4 regions of the Streptomyces sp. SS8 genome follow, and region 3 is predicted to be linked to each of the others. Evidence: riboswitches for the same ligand, from Rfam matches in the RefSeq annotation. Region 3 holds a riboswitch; each other region holds the start of a gene.
What was found. Region 3 has a riboswitch for cyclic di-AMP ahead of ACW69E_RS18965 (NlpC/P60 family protein). Riboswitches for the same ligand answer to the same signal wherever they lie in the genome.
Positions count from the first base shown of each region.

Region 1: it holds a riboswitch for cyclic di-AMP, as region 3 does, so the genes downstream of both, ACW69E_RS20095 (M23 family metallopeptidase) here and ACW69E_RS18965 (NlpC/P60 family protein) in region 3, are expected to answer to the same signal.
Region 2: it holds a riboswitch for cyclic di-AMP, as region 3 does, so the genes downstream of both, ACW69E_RS12975 (transglycosylase family protein) here and ACW69E_RS18965 (NlpC/P60 family protein) in region 3, are expected to answer to the same signal.
Region 4: it holds a riboswitch for cyclic di-AMP, as region 3 does, so the genes downstream of both, ACW69E_RS21950 (M23 family metallopeptidase) here and ACW69E_RS18965 (NlpC/P60 family protein) in region 3, are expected to answer to the same signal.

Region 1 is NZ_JBSVCZ010000021.1:76,412-80,985, reverse strand. Features, by position in the region: gene ACW69E_RS20100 (antibiotic biosynthesis monooxygenase) at 1-240, shown strand, start outside; gene ACW69E_RS20095 (M23 family metallopeptidase) at 388-1,440, opposite strand; cyclic di-AMP (ydaO/yuaA leader) riboswitch at 1,452-1,630, opposite strand; gene ACW69E_RS20090 (PP2C family protein-serine/threonine phosphatase) at 1,857-3,083, opposite strand; gene ACW69E_RS20085 (APC family permease) at 3,209-4,519, opposite strand.
Region 2 is NZ_JBSVCZ010000011.1:37,752-42,325, reverse strand. Features, by position in the region: gene ACW69E_RS12980 (dipeptidase) at 1-672, shown strand, start outside; cyclic di-AMP (ydaO/yuaA leader) riboswitch at 957-1,175, shown strand; gene ACW69E_RS12975 (transglycosylase family protein) at 1,180-2,487, shown strand; gene ACW69E_RS12970 (VOC family protein) at 2,684-3,064, opposite strand; gene ACW69E_RS12965 (UDP-glucose dehydrogenase family protein) at 3,382-4,574, opposite strand, start outside.
Region 3 is NZ_JBSVCZ010000019.1:110,595-115,168, forward strand. Features, by position in the region: gene pcrA (DNA helicase PcrA) at 1-1,245, opposite strand, end outside; gene ACW69E_RS18960 (DUF1707 SHOCT-like domain-containing protein) at 1,305-1,907, shown strand; cyclic di-AMP (ydaO/yuaA leader) riboswitch at 2,112-2,254, shown strand; gene ACW69E_RS18965 (NlpC/P60 family protein) at 2,265-3,434, shown strand; gene ACW69E_RS18970 (hypothetical protein) at 3,495-3,848, opposite strand; gene ACW69E_RS18975 (hypothetical protein) at 4,270-4,574, shown strand, end outside.
Region 4 is NZ_JBSVCZ010000025.1:8,945-13,518, forward strand. Features, by position in the region: gene ACW69E_RS21940 (M16 family metallopeptidase) at 1-1,249, shown strand, start outside; gene ACW69E_RS21945 (M16 family metallopeptidase) at 1,273-2,649, shown strand; cyclic di-AMP (ydaO/yuaA leader) riboswitch at 2,856-3,029, shown strand; gene ACW69E_RS21950 (M23 family metallopeptidase) at 3,043-3,927, shown strand; gene ACW69E_RS21955 (GntR family transcriptional regulator) at 4,119-4,574, shown strand, end outside.

The DNA.
Region 1 (4,574 bases), on a different contig from region 3:
GGCATCTCGGCCCACTTCCACCTGAGCACGGACGGCACACGCGTGATCAACTACGCGGAGTGGGAGAGCGAGCAGGCGCACATCGACGCGCTGGAGGCGCCGGGCGAGGGGATCGGCGCTCCGTCGCCGCTGTGGGAGCGGGTGCGGAACTTCCCCGGGCTGGTGGGCGGCGATGTGGCGCGCTACCGGCTGCTGTTCTCCGCCGAGCGCCCCGGGGAGCGGGCGGCGCGGGCGCGGTAGGCGTACGCGGGCGGGCTTACGCGGTTGGGCGTACGCGGTTGGGGAAAGGACCGGCGGCCCTGGTGTCGGGGGGTGTCACCAGGGCCGCCGGGGTGTGCGGGACCGGGGCTCGAAGGGCCCGGTCGGGGTGGGGCGGACCGGCCGTCGTCAGATGGACTGGCCCTTGCTCCGCAGCCAGGCCAGCGGGTCGATCGGGTCGCCGCCGCCGGGACGGACCTCCATGTGGAGGTGCGCGCCGGTGGAGTTGCCGGTGGAGCCGACGCGGCCGATGACGTCGCCGGTGGTCACCTTGCCGGTGGTGACGGTCATGGAGGACAGGTGCGCGTACCAGATCTCGGTGCCGTCGTCGAGGCGGAGGATGATGCGGTAGCCGTAGGAGCCCGCCCAGCCGGCCTCGACGATCTCGCCGCTGTGCACCGCCTTGACCGGGGTGCCGGTGGGGGCGGCGAAGTCCAGGCCGGTGTGGTTGCTGGACCACATCGAGCCGGACTGACCGAAGGTGGAGGTGAGCTGGTACGAGTTGAGGGGGAGGGTGTAGCTGGCCGCGAGCTTGGCCAGGCGCTCGGCCTCGGCCTTGCGCGCCGCCTCCTCGGCGGCCTTGCGCTTGCGCTCGGCCTCCTCCGCGGCGGCCTGGTCGGCGGCCTCCTCGGCCGCCTTGCCCGCGGCCTCCTTGGCGGCCTCCTCCAGCGCGGCCTGGGCCGCGCCGGTCTGCTGCTGGTCGGCCTGCTGGAGGATGCGGGCCCGCAGTGCCTCGCCGGCGTCCGCCGTGACGACGGTCGTGGTGGCGTCGGAGGTGTCCAGGCCGGCCTGGGTGACGGTGCCGCCGAAGGGGCTGGTGGTCTCGCCCTGGGGGGCGGGGTCGTCGTCGCCGTCGGAGACGAGGCCGCCGACGACGGGGATTCCCTCCGCCACGGCGCCGAGGTCCACGTCCGGCAGGGAGATGGCGACCGGCGTCTTGTCCTTGGCGGTGGCTATGCCGCCCGCGCCGACCGCGGCGATCATGCCGACGCCGAGGACCGCTCCGCTGCGGGCCATGCCGGTGCGCTGCTTGGCGACGCGGTGCCGGCCGCGGACCGGGCGGACGGAGTCCTCGGTCGGGTTCCACACCGGCTGGTCGCCGTCGCCCTCAGGACCGAACGGGGCGAAAGCGGCGGTGTGCGGGTCGTACGAGACCTCGGGGGCCGGGGTACTGGACGCCACGGGGGCGCTCTCCTTTCCTTCCTTCTCGCCTACCGGGTTAGCTGACGGGTTCGGAGCAGGAAGGTCTCCTACGGATCCATACGGGCATGCCGCATGAATCCGATTCACCCCAATTGGTGGTTCCCCGGTTCCCTGGGCGCGTCCTCGCTGTTGGCGGGGCCGCACTTGCGGGATTCGGCGACGGCGCACGGTGCCGCCCTCTTCGGCGACAGTGACGACCGCGCTGCGTTATCGAACGTTAATAGAGGTGCGCTCCGGATTCCAAGTCCCCTCTTTGGACATGGGGCTTTCTTGACGGAGGAGCATCCGGGCATCAGCACGCCAATTCGGGCGATTCGACCGCCGGATCGGCGCATGAGACGCACGCCACACCATCTGACGTTGCCTCAGTTGTTATGCGGAGGGATGTGCGTCGGCTACGGACGGTCACCGCAGGCGGGGGTTCCGCGGGCCTTCGAGGACTCCGGGGGCTCCGGAGGTTCCGGGGTTTCCGGGGACGCCGGGTCGCGCATGACCGCCAGCAGCACCATGTCGTCGCCCCGGTGCCCGCCGGTGTGCGCGTCGACGTCCGCGAGGAGGTGGTCGAGCAGGGCGGCGGGTCCGGCGAAGCGCCGGCCTCGCAGCCTCTCCACCGGGTCGTAGAAGGCGTCCTCGGCGTTCCGCGCCTCCGTCAGGCCGTCGGTGTAGAGCAGCAGCAGGGAGCCGGGCGGGAAGGGCAACGGCTCCGTGCCCCCGTCTCCTGGGCCGCCCACCGGGCTCCCCAGACTCCCCAGGCCCAGCGGCAGCGCGTACACCTCCGTGTCCGGCTCCAGCAGCCGCACGTCCCCCTGCCCGGTCAGCAGTACCGGCGGCGGATGGCCCCGGTTGACGAGCCGCAGGCTCCCCGGGGCGCCGATCGGTACCTCGGCGAACACCGCCGTGGCGAACTCCTCCGACCGGCCCGCCCCCGCCTCGCGCTGCCCGACCTCCCGGAGCAGGGCGTGCTCGACGCGGTCCGCGACCGTCCCCAGGTCCTCCTCCGTCTCGGCCGCCTCCCGGAAGGCGCCGAGGATGACGGTGACCGTGCCGACGGCTTCCGTCCCCTTGCCGCGCACGTCGGCCACCAGCAGCCGCAGCCCGTACGGGGTGCGCTGCACGCCGTACAGGTCGCCGCCGATCCGGGCGTGCGCCTGCGCGGCCTCGTAGCGGACCGCGATTCTCAGGTCGCCGACCCGGCCGGGCGGCACGGGCAGTACGGCGAGCTGGACGGCCTCGGCGACCTGGTGGGCCGAGGCCACGCTGACATCGCTGTGGTGCAGGACGCGGTTGAGGACGAGGGCCAGCACTCCGACGGTGGCGTTGGTGGCCAGCCGCACCGTGCTCTCCGCCGGGTGCAGCCCGGCCCGCACCAGCAGGGCGATGACCGCGACCGTCGTGGCGGCCACCGTGAGAGCCGTGCCGCCGAACGTCCACAGGGCCGCGGCGATCAGGCACGCCGCGATGAACGGCGCGCTCAGGAACACTTCGGGAGCGGTCAGCAGATTGACCGACAGCCCCAGCAGGACCAGCAGCAGGGGCAGCAGCCAGGGCGGGCGGCCGATGACGGGGATGGCGCGGACCCGGGTCCTGCCGCCGCCCGTCTCCTGCCGCCCGTCACCGTGCACCCTTCCAACTCTTCCCGACCCCCGGCGCCCCGGCGAGTCGATCAAGCGCCGGCCGGACCACACGGGCCCCCGGACGAGGGGACGAGGCGGACCGGGGCGCGGGGCGAGGGGGTGGAAAGGGGCGCCTACGCCCCGCGCGCGGCGAGCGCGCGGCGCACCCCGTACGAGGCGGCGCCGGCCGCCAGCACCGCCGCCCCCGAGACCACCGAGGCGAGCGGCAGGGCGAAGGCCAGCACCACGCACCCGGCCAGCCCCACCGCCGGCACGATCCGCGGCGGCCGGCCCTCGCCGGGGCCCAGGGTCCAGGCCGAGGCGTTGGCGATCGCGTAGTAGGCCAGGACGCCGAAGGAGGAGAAGCCGATCGCACCGCGCAGGTCCCCCGTGGCGGCCACCACCGCCACCACCGCGCCGACCGCCAGCTCGGCGCGGTGCGGCACGCCGAAGCGCGGGTGCACGGCGGCCAGCGCGGACGGCAGGTGCCGGTCGCGGGCCATCGCCAGGGTGGTGCGGGAGACGCCGAGGATCAGCGCGAGCAGGGAGCCCAGCGCCGCCACCGCCGCCCCCGCCCGTACCACCGGGGCCAGCTCCGGTACGCCCGCCGCCCGCACCGCGTCGGCCAGCGGCGCGGTCGCCCGGCCCAGCGCGTCGCCACCCAGCACGCCGAGCAGCGCGACCGCGACGGCGGCGTAGACGACCAGGGCGATGCCCAGCGCCACCGGGATCGCCCGGGGGATGGTGCGGGCCGGGTCGCGCACCTCCTCGCCGAGGGTGGCGATGCGCGCGTAGCCGGCGAAGGCGAAGAACAGCAGGCCCGCCGCCTGGAGCACCCCGCCGGGCGAGACACCGCCGGAGTCACCGGAGGAGCCGGCCCCTGCCCGGGACGACCAGAAGGCCAGCCGGGCGGCGTCCGTCTCGCCGGAGGTCAGGCAGACGACCACGGCGGCGGACAGCACCGCCAGTACGGTCACCACGATCGCGCGGGTCAGCCAGGCGGTCTTCCGCACGCCCGCGTAGTTCACCGCCACCAGCGCCACCACCGCCGCGACCGCGACCGCGTGCGCCTGTTCGGGCCACACGTACAGCCCCACCGTCAGGGCCATCGCCGCGCACGAGGCGGTCTTGCCGACCACGAAGCCCCAGCCGGCCAGATGGCCCCAGAACTCCCCCAGCCGCTCGCGGCCGTAGACGTAGGTTCCCCCGGACGCCGGGTAGCGGGCGGCCAGCCGGGCCGAGGAGGTCGCGTTGCAGTACGCGACCACCGCCGCCAGCGCCAGGCCGAGCAGCAGGCCGGCCCCGGCCGCGCGGGCCGCCGGGGCGAAGGCCGCGAAGACGCCCGCGCCGATCATCGACCCCAGGCCGATCACCACCGCGTCGCCGGTGCCCAGCCGCCTCTGCAGCCCGGGAGCCTCCTGTGCGCCCTCCGCCGTCCCGCTCATTCCCGTCCCCTCCCGTGGGTGTGCCCGTGCCGTCCCCGCCTGCTGCCGGCCGGCG
Region 2 (4,574 bases), on a different contig from region 3:
ACCCGCTTCGGCGAGGAGGTCGTGCGGGAGATGAACCGGCTGGGGATGCTGGTCGACCTCTCCCATGTGGCGCCCGCCACCATGCGCGACGCCCTGCGCGTGACGACGGCGCCGGTGGTCTTCTCGCACTCCTCGGCCCGCGCGGTGTGCGACCACCCGCGCAACATCCCCGACGACGTGCTGGAGCGGCTTCCGGTCAACGGCGGTGTGGCGATGGCCACATTCGTGCCGAAGTTCGTGCTGCCCGCCGCCGTCGCCTGGACCGAGGCCGCCGACGAGAACATGCGCGCCCACGGCCTCCACCCCCTGGACGGAACCGAGAGGGGCCTGGCGGTCCAGCGCGCCTACGAGGAGGCCAACCCGCGCCCGGTCGCCACGGCGGCGACGGTCGCCGACCACCTGGACCACATGCGCGAGGTCGCGGGCATCGACCACATCGGCATCGGCGGCGACTTCGACGGCACGGCCTTCACCCCGTCCGATCTGAGCGATGTGTCCGGATACCCGCATCTGGTGGCCGAGTTGCTGGACCGCCGCTGGTCCGAGGCCGACCTCGCCAAGCTCACCTGGAAGAACGCGGTGCGCGTGCTGCGCGACGCGGAGGCGGTCGCCCGTCACGAGCGGACCAGGCGCGGCCCGTCCATCGCCACCATCGGACAGCTCGACGGGTAGCTCCCCGGCCCCTTCGTGATTCAACTCACGAGCCGGCCCTCCCCGGTGCGTCGCTCTGCGTGCCGGAGGAGGGCCTTTCGCGTTATCCGTCCTGGCAGTGGAGGAAAGTGACGCCGCGTCAGGGATGGATCCCGCCACTCTTCGAGAGGTGAACACAGCGGACGGTGATGATCGGATGATCGTCAAAGCCTTCGAAACGGGCGTCCTGTGATTCATCGGCTTGTATCGGCGGAAACGATGTGTCTACCGTTCTGGCCGTGCCGTACGAATGTGCGGCGGCCCGCTGTCGAACGCCGAATCCTGTCAACGGCGGCGGGCTGGACCATCCACACCACCCGATGGCAGGAGCGGGGGACCCAAGGTAAGTCGCCGTCCCGGGCCGCGAGGCCCGTACGGGACGGCTTGGGGTGAAGCCATGCCGCGGCACGCACCGCGGCGCACATGGCCGGGCAACTCCAGCCCGAACCCGACAGCTCACCTCGCAGGCGTAGGAGAAGGAGCACACCTATGTCCGCACGCGGACGTCACCGTCGTATGCGCAACAGCCGCCTCACCCGTCTGTCGCTGGCCATCTCCGTGGGCGGCGCCGGCATGGCCCTTCCCCTGGTGACCGCCGGCGGGGCCAGCGCCGCCTCCGTCGACACCTGGGACAAGGTCGCCCAGTGCGAGAGCACGGGCAACTGGTCCATCAACACCGGCAACGGCTTCTACGGCGGCCTGCAGTTCACCCAGAGCACCTGGGCCGCCTTCGGCGGCACCGAGTACGCGCCGCGTGCCGACCTCGCCACCAAGGACCAGCAGATCGCCGTCGCCGAGAAGGTGCTGGCGGGGCAGGGCCCGGGCGCCTGGCCCGTGTGCTCGGTCAAGGCCGGCCTGACCAAGGGCGGTCCCGCCCCGGCCGTCTCCCCCGACGGCCGGAGCAACCCGACCGAGCAGAAGGAGCAGGCCCCGGCCGCCGCTCCGAAGGCCGAGGCCAAGCCTGAGGCCAAGCCCGAGAGCAAGCCCGAGGCCGAGCCGAAGCAGGAGAAGAGCGAGGCCGCGCCGCAGCGCGCGGACCGCGGTGAGCGCGCCCACGGCCACAGCCACGACCACGGCACCGGCGAGGGCACCTCCTACGAGGTCGTCGGCGGCGACACCCTCTTCAAGATCGCCGACGCCCAGGGCGTCCAGGGCGGCTGGGAGCGCGTCTACGAGGACAACCGCCAGGTCATCGGCGACAACCCGAACCTGATCTTCCCGGGCCAGGAGCTCACCCTGGGCGGCGCCGCCGCCCAGCAGAAGGCCGCGGCCAAGCCCGAGGCCAAGCCGGCTCCGAAGCCCGAGAAGGCCGCTCCGAAGCCCGAGAAGACTGAGAAGGCCGAGGCCGTGCAGCAGTCGGCCGAGCGTGCCGACCGCAGCGACCGCGGTGCGGTCACCGGCTACACCGCCCCGGTGAACGCCGCCCCGTCCGGCTCCTACAAGGCCGCGGGCGCCCGCTGGTCCAACGGCCACACCGGTGAGGACTTCGCCGCCGCCTCCGGCACCCCGGTGAAGGCCGTCACCAACGGCACCGTGGTCTCCGCCGGCTGGGGCGGTGCCTACGGCAACCAGGTGGTCATCCGCCACGAGGACGGCCGGTACAGCCAGTACGGCCACCTGTCCTCGCTGTCGGTCAGCGCCGGCCAGTCGGTCAGCACCGGCCAGCAGATCGGCGCCGTCGGTTCCACCGGCAACAGCACCGGCCCGCACCTGCACTTCGAGATCCGTACCGCCCCCGGTTACGGCTCGGACATCAACCCGCTGGCCTACCTGCGCGCCAACGGCGTCAGCATCTGAGGGTCCTGACCCTCACCGACCCGGTCCACCCGGGTCCGGCCTCCTGACCGGACCCGGGCCCGGAGCCGGTCGGAAGGCGGGCGGGGCAGGGGTGTTCACACACCCCCGCCCCGCCCGCCTCTTCTTTTCCCGCCTCCGCCCGCGCGCCCGGTTCACCGGCGCGCCCCGCCCCCGCACGCTCCCACGGGCGGCCGGCTCACTCGACGCAGAGGCAGAAGGGGTGCCCGGCCGGGTCGCGGTAGACGCGGAAGTCGCGCTCGCCCCCGTCACCCTGGAGGAGTTCGGCCCCCAGTTCCAGCGCCTCCCGCTCGGCCGCGTCCAACTCCTCGCGAGGCACGTAGAAATCGAGGTGGAACTGCTGCGACCGCTCGGCGCTCGGCCACTGCGGCGGCACATGGCCGCGCGCCTCCTGGAAGGCGAGCCTCCGGCCCTCCAACGCGCCCGAGTCGAACGTCACCTCCACCCACCTGCCCTCGCCCTCGGTCTTCCCGCCCAGCAGCCGTGCGTAGAAGTCGGCGAGCTTCCCCGGCTCGGGGCAGTCCAGTACGAGAACGTCCCGCAGCGTGGTGATGGCCATGGTGCCCTTCCCTCCTGTGTCGTGGATCACTGCCTCTGCTACCCGGCCTGCCGCCTGTTGACGACCTGATCCGGGAACGCGCACCGCGGTGGCCGACGGAACCGGCCACGCCTGGAGGCGCGCGAGGCGCACGACCGCCGCTGGGCGGGCGTACTACGACAGGAGCCCGGCGGGCCTTGGTGCGCCGGCGCACCAAGGCCCGCCGCGGCGGCCGGGCGAAGACGCGGACGTACCGCGCGCGGCGTCGTTCCGCGGCCGAGCCGCCCCGCGAGGGCCCGGCAGGCCCGCCGGCGTAAGCCCGCGGGCGGGGAGCGGCCCTACGCCGTCGGTCGGCCCAGCGCGCGGAAGGACCAGCCCGCCTTGCGCCACAGGGCCGGATCGAGGGTGTTGCGGCCGTCCAGGATGCGCTTGTGCGCCACGGACTGCCCCAGCGCCTCCGGGTCGAGCTCCCGGAACTCGCGCCACTCCGTCAGATGCAGCACCACGTCCGCCCCGCGCACCGCTTCCGGCGCGCTGCCGGCGTAGCCGAGGGTGGGGAAGACCCGCCGGGCGTTCTCCATCCCCTTGGGGTCGTAGACCGTCACCTGCCCGCCCTGCAGATGGATCTGGCCGGCGACGTTCAGCGCCGGCGAGTCCCGCACGTCGTCGGAGTCCGGCTTGAAGGTCGCGCCCAGCACCGCCACGCGCTGCCCCAGGAACGCGCCGCCCACCGTCTCGCGGGCCAGCTCCACCATGTGGGAGCGGCGGCGCATGTTGATCGAGTCCACCTCGCGCAGGAACGTCAGCGCCTGGTCCGCGCCCAGCTCGCCCGCCCGCGCCATGAACGCGCGGATGTCCTTGGGCAGGCAGCCGCCGCCGAAGCCGATCCCGGCGCGCAGGAACTTACCCCCGATCCGGTCGTCGTACCCGATGGCCTCCGCCAGCTTCACCACGTCGCCGCCGGCCGCCTCGCAGACCTCGGCCATGGCGTTGATGAACGAGATCTTGGTCGCCAGGAAGGAGTTCGCGGCGGTCTTCACCAGTTCCGCCGTCGGGAAGTCGGCGACGACGAACGGCGAGCCCTCGGCCACCGGCCTGGCGTACACCTCGCGCAGCAGTTCCTCCGCGCGCGCCGAGCGCACCCCCACCACGATGCGGTCCGGGCGCAGGGTGTCCTCCACGGCGAAGCCCTCGCGCAGGAACTCCGGGTTCCACGCCAGCTCCGCCGCGTCGCCGGCCGGGGCCAGCTCGGCCAGCCGCCGTGCCAGCCGGTCCGCGCTGCCCACCGGCACCGTGGACTTGCCCACCACCAGGGCGGGCCGCGTCAGATGCGGGGCCAGGGAGTCCACCGCGCCGTCCACATAGGACATGTCGCACGCGTACTCGCCCTGCTTCTGGGGGGTGTTCACACAGACGAAGTGGACGTCCCCGAACGCGCCCACCTCCTCCCAGGAGGTGGTGAAGCGCAGCCGCCCGGTCGAGCCCTCCACCCCGGCGACATGGCGGCGCAGCAGCTCCTCCAGCCCGGGCT
Region 3 (4,574 bases):
CGCCTCGTCGTGCTCGGTGTCGGCCACGTAGCCCGTGATGCGCGAGCCCGCCCCGGCGTCGGTCCACAGGTTCTTCGGGCGGCGGTTCTCGTTCCGCTCGATGACGGCGTTGGCGGCCGAGAGGATGGTCTGGGTGGAGCGGTAGTTCTGCTCCAGCAGGATGGTGGTCGCGTCCGGGTAGTCCTCCTCGAACTGGAGGATGTTGCGGATGGTGGCGCCGCGGAAGGCGTAGATCGACTGGTCGGCGTCGCCGACCACGCACAGCTCGGCGCGCCCGCCTCCGGCCGTGTCCCCCTCGTCGCCGTCCACGCCCACCAGCTCCCTGATCAGGGTGTACTGGGCGTGGTTGGTGTCCTGGTACTCGTCGACCAGTACATGACGGAAGCGGCGGCGGTAGTGCTCGGCGACGTCGGGGAACGCCTGGAGCAGGTGGACGGTCGTCATGATGATGTCGTCGAAGTCCAGGGCGTTGGCCTCGCGCAGCCGCGCCTGGTACATCGTGTACGCCTCGGCCAGCGTCTTCTCGAAGCCTCCCCCAGAGCCTCCGGCCTGGGAGGTGCCCCCAGTTGCCCGCGCCGCGAAGTCCTCCTCGTCGACCAGCTCGTTCTTCAGGTTCGACACCTGGGCGCTGAACGACTTGGGCGGGAAGCGCTTGGGGTCCAGCTCCAGATCGCGGCAGACCAGCGCCATCAGACGGCGGGAGTCGGCGGCGTCGTAGATCGAGAAGCTGGAGGTGAAACCGAGCTTCTTGCTCTCGCGCCGCAGGATGCGCACGCACGCGCTGTGGAAGGTGGAGACCCACATCGACTGCGCGCGCGGGCCGACCAGCTCCGCCACGCGCTCCTTCATCTCGCCCGCGGCCTTGTTGGTGAAGGTGATCGCGAGGATCTCCCCGGGGTGGACGCCGCGCGCGCCCAGCAGGTGCGCGATGCGGTGGGTGAGCACCCGCGTCTTGCCGGATCCGGCGCCCGCGACGATCAGCAGGGGCGAGCCGGTGTGCACCACGGCGGCGCGCTGCTGGTCGTTGAGCCCCTCCAGCAGGGCGGCCGGGTCGACGACGGGACGGGCCGCGCCGTTGCCGTAGTAGGCGTCGCGCGCCCCGCCCGCGCCGAAGGCGCCCGCGAAGAGGTCGTCGGGGACACCGTCCTCCGGCGGCGCGGACGCCTCCTCCGGCGGGGGCGGCGGCTCCTCGTCCCCGGAGGGCTCGAGGTCGGCCAGGAAGCTGTCGTCGAAGAGGCTGCTCATCGCCGTCGAGTCTAGGACGCCGTGCCGCCGGGCGGGGCGGCGCTCCTAAGATGGCGGGCATGACCGACCTCCCCGCGCCCCGCCCCCGTCCCGGCTCGGAACTGCGCGCCGGGCACACCGACCGCGAGGCGGTGGCCGAACGGCTGCGCGAGGCCGCCGGCGACGGCCGCATCGACCTGGAGGAGCTGGACGAGCGGCTGGAGAAGGCCTTCGCCGCCAAGACCTACGGCGATCTGGAGGCACTGGTCGCGGACCTGCCCGGCCAGGAGGCCGAGGGCCTGGCCCCGAGCGACCGGGAGCCGCTGTCGCTCAGGACGGTCGCCGGGGACATCCGGCAGGACGGCCACTGGGTGGTGCCGGAGCGGGTCACCGCCAAGACCACGCTGGGGCGGATCGTGCTCGACTTCACGCGGGCGGAGTGCCGCCACCGCGAGGTCCTTCTGGAGCTCGACGCGGGGATGGGCGAGATAAAGGTCGTCGTGCCGCGCGGCTGGACGGTGCGGACCGAGGGGGTCACCTCCGGAATGGGCTCCGTCCGCAACCGGGCCACCGAACCGCCCGTGCCCGGCATGCCGGTGCTGCGGATCAGCGGCGGCACCAAGGTGGGGACGATCGCCGTACGCCACCCGTACCGCTGGCCCGGGCGCCGCTCCCGCGACTGAGCACCGCCGCTCCGGCCGCTGCCGGCCCCTCCGGCCAGGGCGAACGGGCCGGCAGCGGCCGGAGACTGCCGAAACGGACGATAACCGACCGATAACGAATCGGTTTCGGGATATACCGAACACCAGTCTTCACAAGGGCCCCACCAGTGCTCTACGGTCCAGCGTCAGGCGGCCCGGACCCCTCGCCGGCGACAGCGCCGGCACGGGCGGCCTCCGCCGAGCCCGGCCGTGCGGCCGGGGCCGGGGACCCACTCCCCACGGGGTGAATCGGGCCCGCGGGCCCGTAGGGCGAAACTTCCGACGCCCGAACCCGTCAGCTAACCCGGTAGGCGGTGTTCCACGGAAGGAGCGCTCGCCTTGGCGTCGCACCGCAGACCGCGTACCCCTCTGCTGTCCCCCGCCTCCCGGCGCGGAGCGGTCGGACTCACCACCGCGGCCATCGCCTCCGCGACCCTCCTGTCCCAGGGGCCCGCCCATGCCTCGCCCGGGGACGGCAGGCCCTCCGTCGAGGAGGTCCGCGAGCGGGTGGACGCGCTGTACCGGGAGGCGGGCAGCGCGACGCAGAAGTACAACGCGGCCAAGGAGAGGACGGACGAGCAGCGCGAGAAGGTCGACCGGCTCCTGGACGAGGCGGCCGAGCGCGCGGAAAAGCTCAACGACGCCCGCCGGAAGCTGGGCGGCTACGCCACCGCGCAGTACCGCACCGGAGGGGTCTCCGGCACCGCGGTGCTGCTCCTGTCCGACAACCCCCAGGACTTCTTCGGCCAGAAGCACCTGATGGACCGGATCACCGACCGCCAGCGGCAGGCCGTCGACGACTACCGGGACCAGCAGCGCGCCGTCCAGAAGAAGCGTTCGGAGGCCTCGGCGAGCCTGGCCGAGCTCACCGACGCCCAGGAGGAGCTGGCGGACACCAGGAAGACCGTCCAGGGCAAGCTGGCGCAGGCCCGCAAGCTGCTGTCCGAGCTGACCGCCGAGGAGAAGGCGCGCCTGGCCGCCGCCGAGCGCAAGCGGCAGGAGGAGGCCCGTCGCAAGGCGGCCGCCGCCGCTGCCGAGCGCGAGCGGCAGGAGGAGGCCCGCCGCGAGGCCGCCGCCGGGAGCGAGGAGCAGGCCGAGGCTCCGGCGGACAGCGGCACGGACACGGGCACCGGCGGTGGCACCGCGGACGACTCGTACACCGCGAAGGCCGACAAGGTGCTCGCCTTCGCCGAGGCCCAGCTCGGCAAGCCGTACGTCTGGGGCGCCACCGGCCCCAACTCCTACGACTGCTCGGGTCTGACGCAGGCCGCCTGGCTCAGCGCCGGCGTCTCACTGCCGCGCACCACCTACGACCAGGTGGAGGCGGGCACCCGGATCGCCAGGGCCGACATGCGGCCGGGCGACCTGGTCTTCTTCTACGACGACATCAGCCACGTCGGCATCTACGCGGGCGGCGGCCAGATGATCCACGCGCCGAAGCCGGGCGCCGAGGTGCGCTACGAGTCCATCGACAACATGCCCTTCCACAGCGCGGTCCGTCCGGCCTGAGACGAACGGAGGGCGGCGGTGCCTCGCACCGCCGCCCTCCGCCCGCTGTACGTGCGCCGGCTACACCCACATGACGGCGATGAAGATGTTGGCGACGGTGAGCAGGCCGATGGTGCCGAACAGCGGCGCGGGCAGCCGCTCCTCGTCCCGCTTGACGTAGACCAGGCCGAGGATCGCCACCAGCAGGGCGAGCTTCACGCCGATCTTTATGTGGTTGACGGTCTGGCCGTCCGCCTCGTTCAGGCCGACCAGGGCGATGCCCGTGACCAGCATGGTGAGGGCGCCGTGCAGCATCGCCGGGACGATGCGGGCCTCGCCGGCCCCCATGGCCTTCATCTGGGTCATGAAGCCGCCGAGCAGGGCGCCGATGCCGACGATGTGCAGGCCGACGAAGAAGTGGGTGAGTGCCTCCATGGCACGCGAGCGTATCCGGGGCTCCCCCACCGCCCTCGGCCAGGGCGCTCACCAGGCTCCCGCCACCGCGCCGGCCGCGCGGCCCCGGACCGGCCCGGCGGACCGGCGGAGGAGGACCGGACACCTCCGTCACCCCCGGGAGGCACACCGTCCGCCGGGGCGGCTCACTCGTCCGGGTGGTGAACGCGCGGCGCTCCCGGCAGCGCCTCCCCGCCCCGCCGCCACCGCGAACCGGCCTGCGCGCCCGGGAGAGCGGGGCCGGGGCGGGCCGGGAACGGGCCGGCAGCGAACCGTGGGTCAGCCGGGAACAGCCGGGAACCACCGGGAACACCGCCCCGGCCCCCTTCCCCGTAGGGCACAATTCCCTCCCGTTGCCGGAGAGTCGGCGGCTCGGGGAGAGCCGGGGAGAGGTGGGTCGACAGTGGCCGTGGACACGGCGCGGGGCGGCGGTACGGCGGGCGCGCCCCCGAAGGGGACGGCGAGGCCGTCCGGCTCGGCGGGCGGCACTCCGCCTGCCGGGGACGGCGGCTGTGCCTGCGCGGACTGCCCGCACGGGGTGCGGGAGGGCCGCCGCCGCGCACTGGCCGGGTTCCGGCGGCGGCGCGACGAACTCGCGGCCGGTGTCGGAGTGCCCGCGGCCCTCGCCCACTCGCCCGGCGCCTCCCGCCAGTGGGTCTCCGACGAACTGACCCAGGCGGCCCGCACCGTCGCCGAACACACCCACGC
Region 4 (4,574 bases), on a different contig from region 3:
CCACGAGGTCGCCGGGCGCACGGGCCTGGCGCACCTCTTCGAGCACCTGATGTTCCAGGGATCGGCCCAGGTGAAGGGGAACGGTCACTTCGAGCTGGTGCAGGGGGCGGGCGGCTCGCTCAACGGCACCACCAGCTTCGAGCGCACCAACTACTTCGAGACGATGCCCGCCCACCAGCTGGAGCTGGCGCTGTGGCTGGAGGCCGACCGCATGGGGTCGCTGCTGGCCGCCCTGGACGAGGAGTCCATGGAGAACCAGCGCGACGTGGTGAAGAACGAACGACGTCAGCGGTACGACAACGTGCCCTACGGCACGGCGTTCGAGAGGCTGACGGCGATGGTCTACCCCGAGGGCCACCCGTACCACCACACCCCGATCGGCTCCATGGCCGACCTGGACGCCGCCTCCCTGGAGGACGCGCGGGACTTCTTCCGCACCTACTACGCGCCGAACAACGCCGTGCTGGCGGTCGTCGGCGACATCGACCCGGAGCGCACGCTCGCCTGGGCCGAGAAGTACTTCGGCTCCATCCCCTCCCACGAGGGCAAGCGGCCGCCGCGGGACGGCTCCCTGCCGGATGTCATCGGCGAGGAGGTCAAGCAGGTCCTCCACGAGGAGGTGCCCTCCCGGGCGATGATGGCCGCCTACCGGCTGCCGCACGACGGCACCCGTGAGGCGGACGCCGCCGACCTGGCGCTGACGGTGCTCGGCGGCGGCGAGTCCTCCCGTCTGCAGACCCGTCTGGTCCGCCGCGACCGCACCGCCGTCACCGCCGGTTTCGGCATGCTGCGGCTGGCGGGGGCGCCCTCGATGGGGTGGCTGGACGTGAAGGCGTCCGGCGACGCCGAGATCGCCGACATCGAGCGGGCGGTCGACGAGGAGCTGGCCCGCTTCGCGCAGGAGGGGCCGACCCCGGCGGAGATGGAGCGCGCCCAGGCGCTGCTGGAGCGCGAGTGGCTGGACCGGCTGGCCACGGTCGGCGGCCGCGCCGACGAGCTGTGCCGCTACGCGGTGCTGTTCGGCGACCCCCAGCTCGCCCTGACCGCGGTGGAGCGCGTGCTCCAGGTCACCGCCGACGAGGTGCGCGAGGTGGCCGCGGCCCGGTTGCGCCCCGACAACCGCGCGGTGCTGATCTACGAGCCCACCCAGGCGACCGCCCCCGACACCGCGGCCGACGTCTCCGAGGGCGCCACCGTCTCCGAGACCGGCACCGCCGCCGACACCCACGACCAGGAGGCCGCTCAGTGAGCGACGCCACGGCCCAGAACGGAATGTCGATGGAGTTCCACCCCCAGCCCCGCGGCGGCGAGCCCAGGCCGTGGGCGTTCCCCGCCCCCGAGCGTGGTGAGCTGCCCAACGGGCTGACCGTGCTGCGCTGCCACCGCCCCGGCCAGAAGGTCGTGGCCGTCGAGGTCAACCTCGTCGCGCCGCTGGAGGCCGAGCCCCGTGACCGGGAGGGCGTGGCCGGGATCATGGCCCGGGCGCTGAGCGAGGGCACCGACCGGCACAGCGCCGAGGAGTTCGCCGCCGAGCTGGAGCGGTGCGGCGCCACCCTGGACGCACACGCCGACCACCCCGGTGTACGGGTCTCCCTGGAGGTCCCGGCCTCCCGGCTGACCAGGGCGCTGGGCCTGCTCGCCGACGCGCTGCGCGCCCCCGCCTTCCCCGGGGGCGAGGTCGAGCGGCTGGTGCGCAACCGCCTGGACGAGATCCCGCACGAGCTGGCCAATCCCGCCCGCCGGGCGGCCATCGCGCTGTCGAAGGAGCTGTTCCCGGCCGACTCCCGGCTCTCGCGTCCCCGCCAGGGAGCCGAGGAGACCATCAGGAACATCGACGCCGAGGCGGTGCGCGCCTTCTACACGGAGCACGTGCGGCCCTCGACGGCCACGGCCGTGGTGGTCGGCGACTTCACCGGGGTGGACCTGGACAAGGCACTGGCCGAGACCCTCGGCGACTGGAAGGGCGCGGCCGCCGGGCCCCGCCCGGTCCCGCCGATCACGGCGGACGACACCGGCCGCGTGATCGTCGTGGACCGGCCCGGAGCGGTGCAGACCCAGCTGCTCATCGGCAGGGTCGGCCCCGACCGGCACGACCGGGTCTGGCCCGCCCAGGTGCTGGGCACGTACTGCCTGGGCGGCACGCTCACCTCCCGCCTGGACCGGGTGCTGCGCGAGGAGAAGGGCTACACCTACGGCGTGCGGGCCTTCGCCCAGGTGCTGCGCTCCTCGCCCGAGGGTACCGGCGCCTCGATGCTGGCGATCAACGGTTCGGTGGCCACCGATGTGACGGGTCCCGCTCTGGAGGACCTGTGGCGCGTGCTGCGCACCCTGGCGCAGGAGGGTCTCACCGACGCCGAGCGCGACACGGCCGTGCAGAACCTGGTGGGGGTGGCCCCGCTGCGTTACGAGACGGCGGCGGCCGTCGCCGGCACCCTCGCCGACCAGGTGGAACAGCACCTCCCCGACGACTACCAGGCGAAGCTGTACGCCCGCCTCGCCGAGACCGGCACGGTGGAGGCGACGGCGGCGGCCGTGGCCGCCTTCCCCGCGGACCGCCTGGTGACGGTGCTGGTGGGAGACGCGTCACAGATCGCCGACACGGTGCGCGACCTGGGCATCGGAGAGGTGACGGTCGTCACGGACCAGTGATCCCCGGCCGTCCCGTGGCGGTCGCACAGCGTAGGGCCCTTGGTGGGAAGCCACACCAAGGGCCCTACGTATGTCCGGTTTTGAGCCGTTCCGGTGGGTGGCTCATGTGGCATGGCCTACAAAAGCAGCTTTTTGCTTGCTCGCTCAAATTTGTCCGTTTAGCGTCGATCTCGCTGGCCGTCAGAAGTGACCGCGACCGCGGCCGACGGCAGTGATCGCCGAGTCCCCCGAGCGGGGGAGCCGGGGACCCACCCTCCCGTCCTTCACACGCGGGAGCGGTCCTCTTCCGAGGCACCTGGGGTGAATCGGGCCGTGCGCCCGTAGGAGACCTTCCTGCTCCGAACCCGACAGCTAACCCGGTAGGCGAGAAGGAAGGAAAGGAGCACGCCACCCATGGCGTTCACCCGTGCCACCGCGCAGCTCGCCGAGAAGCTGGCCGGAAAGCTCACCGGGCTCACCGAGAGCCTCACCGAGAAGCACCACCTCTCCAGCCGCTCCATGCGCACCCGCGTGGGCCTGGCCGGAGCCGCCGCCCTGACCGTCACCGGCGTGGTCGGCGCCGCCGCTCCCGCGATCGCCGCTCCGGAGGGGGGCTCGGGGACCTACGCCCTGGGCTTCGTCCAGGCCATGGCCGTCGGTGACACGATCGCCGACGACGTCAGGGCCCAGGCCCAGGCCCAGCAGCGCGTCGCCGACGCCGCCGAGGAGAAGGCCGAGGAGGCGGAGAAGGCCGCCGCCGAGCGCGAGGCCGCCGCCGAGCGCGAGGCCGAGAAGCGCGAAGCCGAGAAGGCCGCCGCCGAGAAGCGCGAGGCCGCCGAGGCCAAGCGCGCGAACGAGCGCGCCGACCGCTCCGCCGAGCGCCGTTCGGCCACCGGCTACGTCGACCCGGTCGCGGGCGTGGACACCACCACCGCCTACAAGCAGGCCGGCGCCTCCTGGTCCTCCGGCAAGCACAGCGGCATCGACTTCCCCGCCAACACCGGCACCCCGGTGCGGTCCGTCGGCCCGGGCACCGTGGTGACGGTCGGCTGGGGCGGCGCGTACGGCAACCAGGTCGTCATCCGCCACGACGACGGCAAGTACACCCAGTACGCCCACCTGTCCGCCACCAAGGTCTCGGCGGGCCAGAAGGTCGACGGCGGCCAGCACATCGGCGCGGTCGGCTCCACCGGCAACAGCACCGGCCCGCACCTGCACTTCGAGGCCCGCAACGGCGCCTACTACGGATCGGACTTCAACCCGATCACCTACCTGGCGGGCAAGGGCGTCGACGTCTGACGGACCCCGCCCGCAGGGCGCCGGGCAGCCGCGCCCGTCACACACCGGCATCCGCCGCGCGACCCGTGAGGTCGCGCGGCGGATGTTTTCACGCCTGTTTCCCGGCGGGCATCGGAAAACGCGTTCCAGTGGAATACAGTTCCACTCTGCGGTACTTCGGGGAACATGGAGACGGCGGTGGAGGTCGGCCCATGCGCATTTCCGCGCACATGGTGTGCAGCGCGGTCCGTGACGACATCGTCCGTGGTGTTTTCCCGCCCGGAGCCCGGCTCACCGAGGAACTCCTCGCCAGACGCTACGGCGTCTCGCGCGTCCCGGTGCGCGAGGCACTGCGGACCCTGGAGTCGGAGGGGTTCGTCGTCTCCCGCCGCCACGCGGGCGCCTGCGTCGCCCGGCCCACCGAGCAGGAGGCCGCCGACCTGCTCGACATCCGCGCCCTGCTGGAGCCGCTGGGCACGGCGCGGGCCGCCCGGCGCCGCACCGAGGCGCAGCTGAGGGTCCTGCGGGGGCTGGTCCGACTGGGGCTGCAGCGGGCGGAGAGCGGCCGGCTGTCCGACCTGGGCGTCCTGGAGGACTGGTACCACGAGACGCTGGCCCGGGCGTCGGGCAGCCCCAGCCTGGCCTCGCTGCTCACCCAGCTGCGCCGC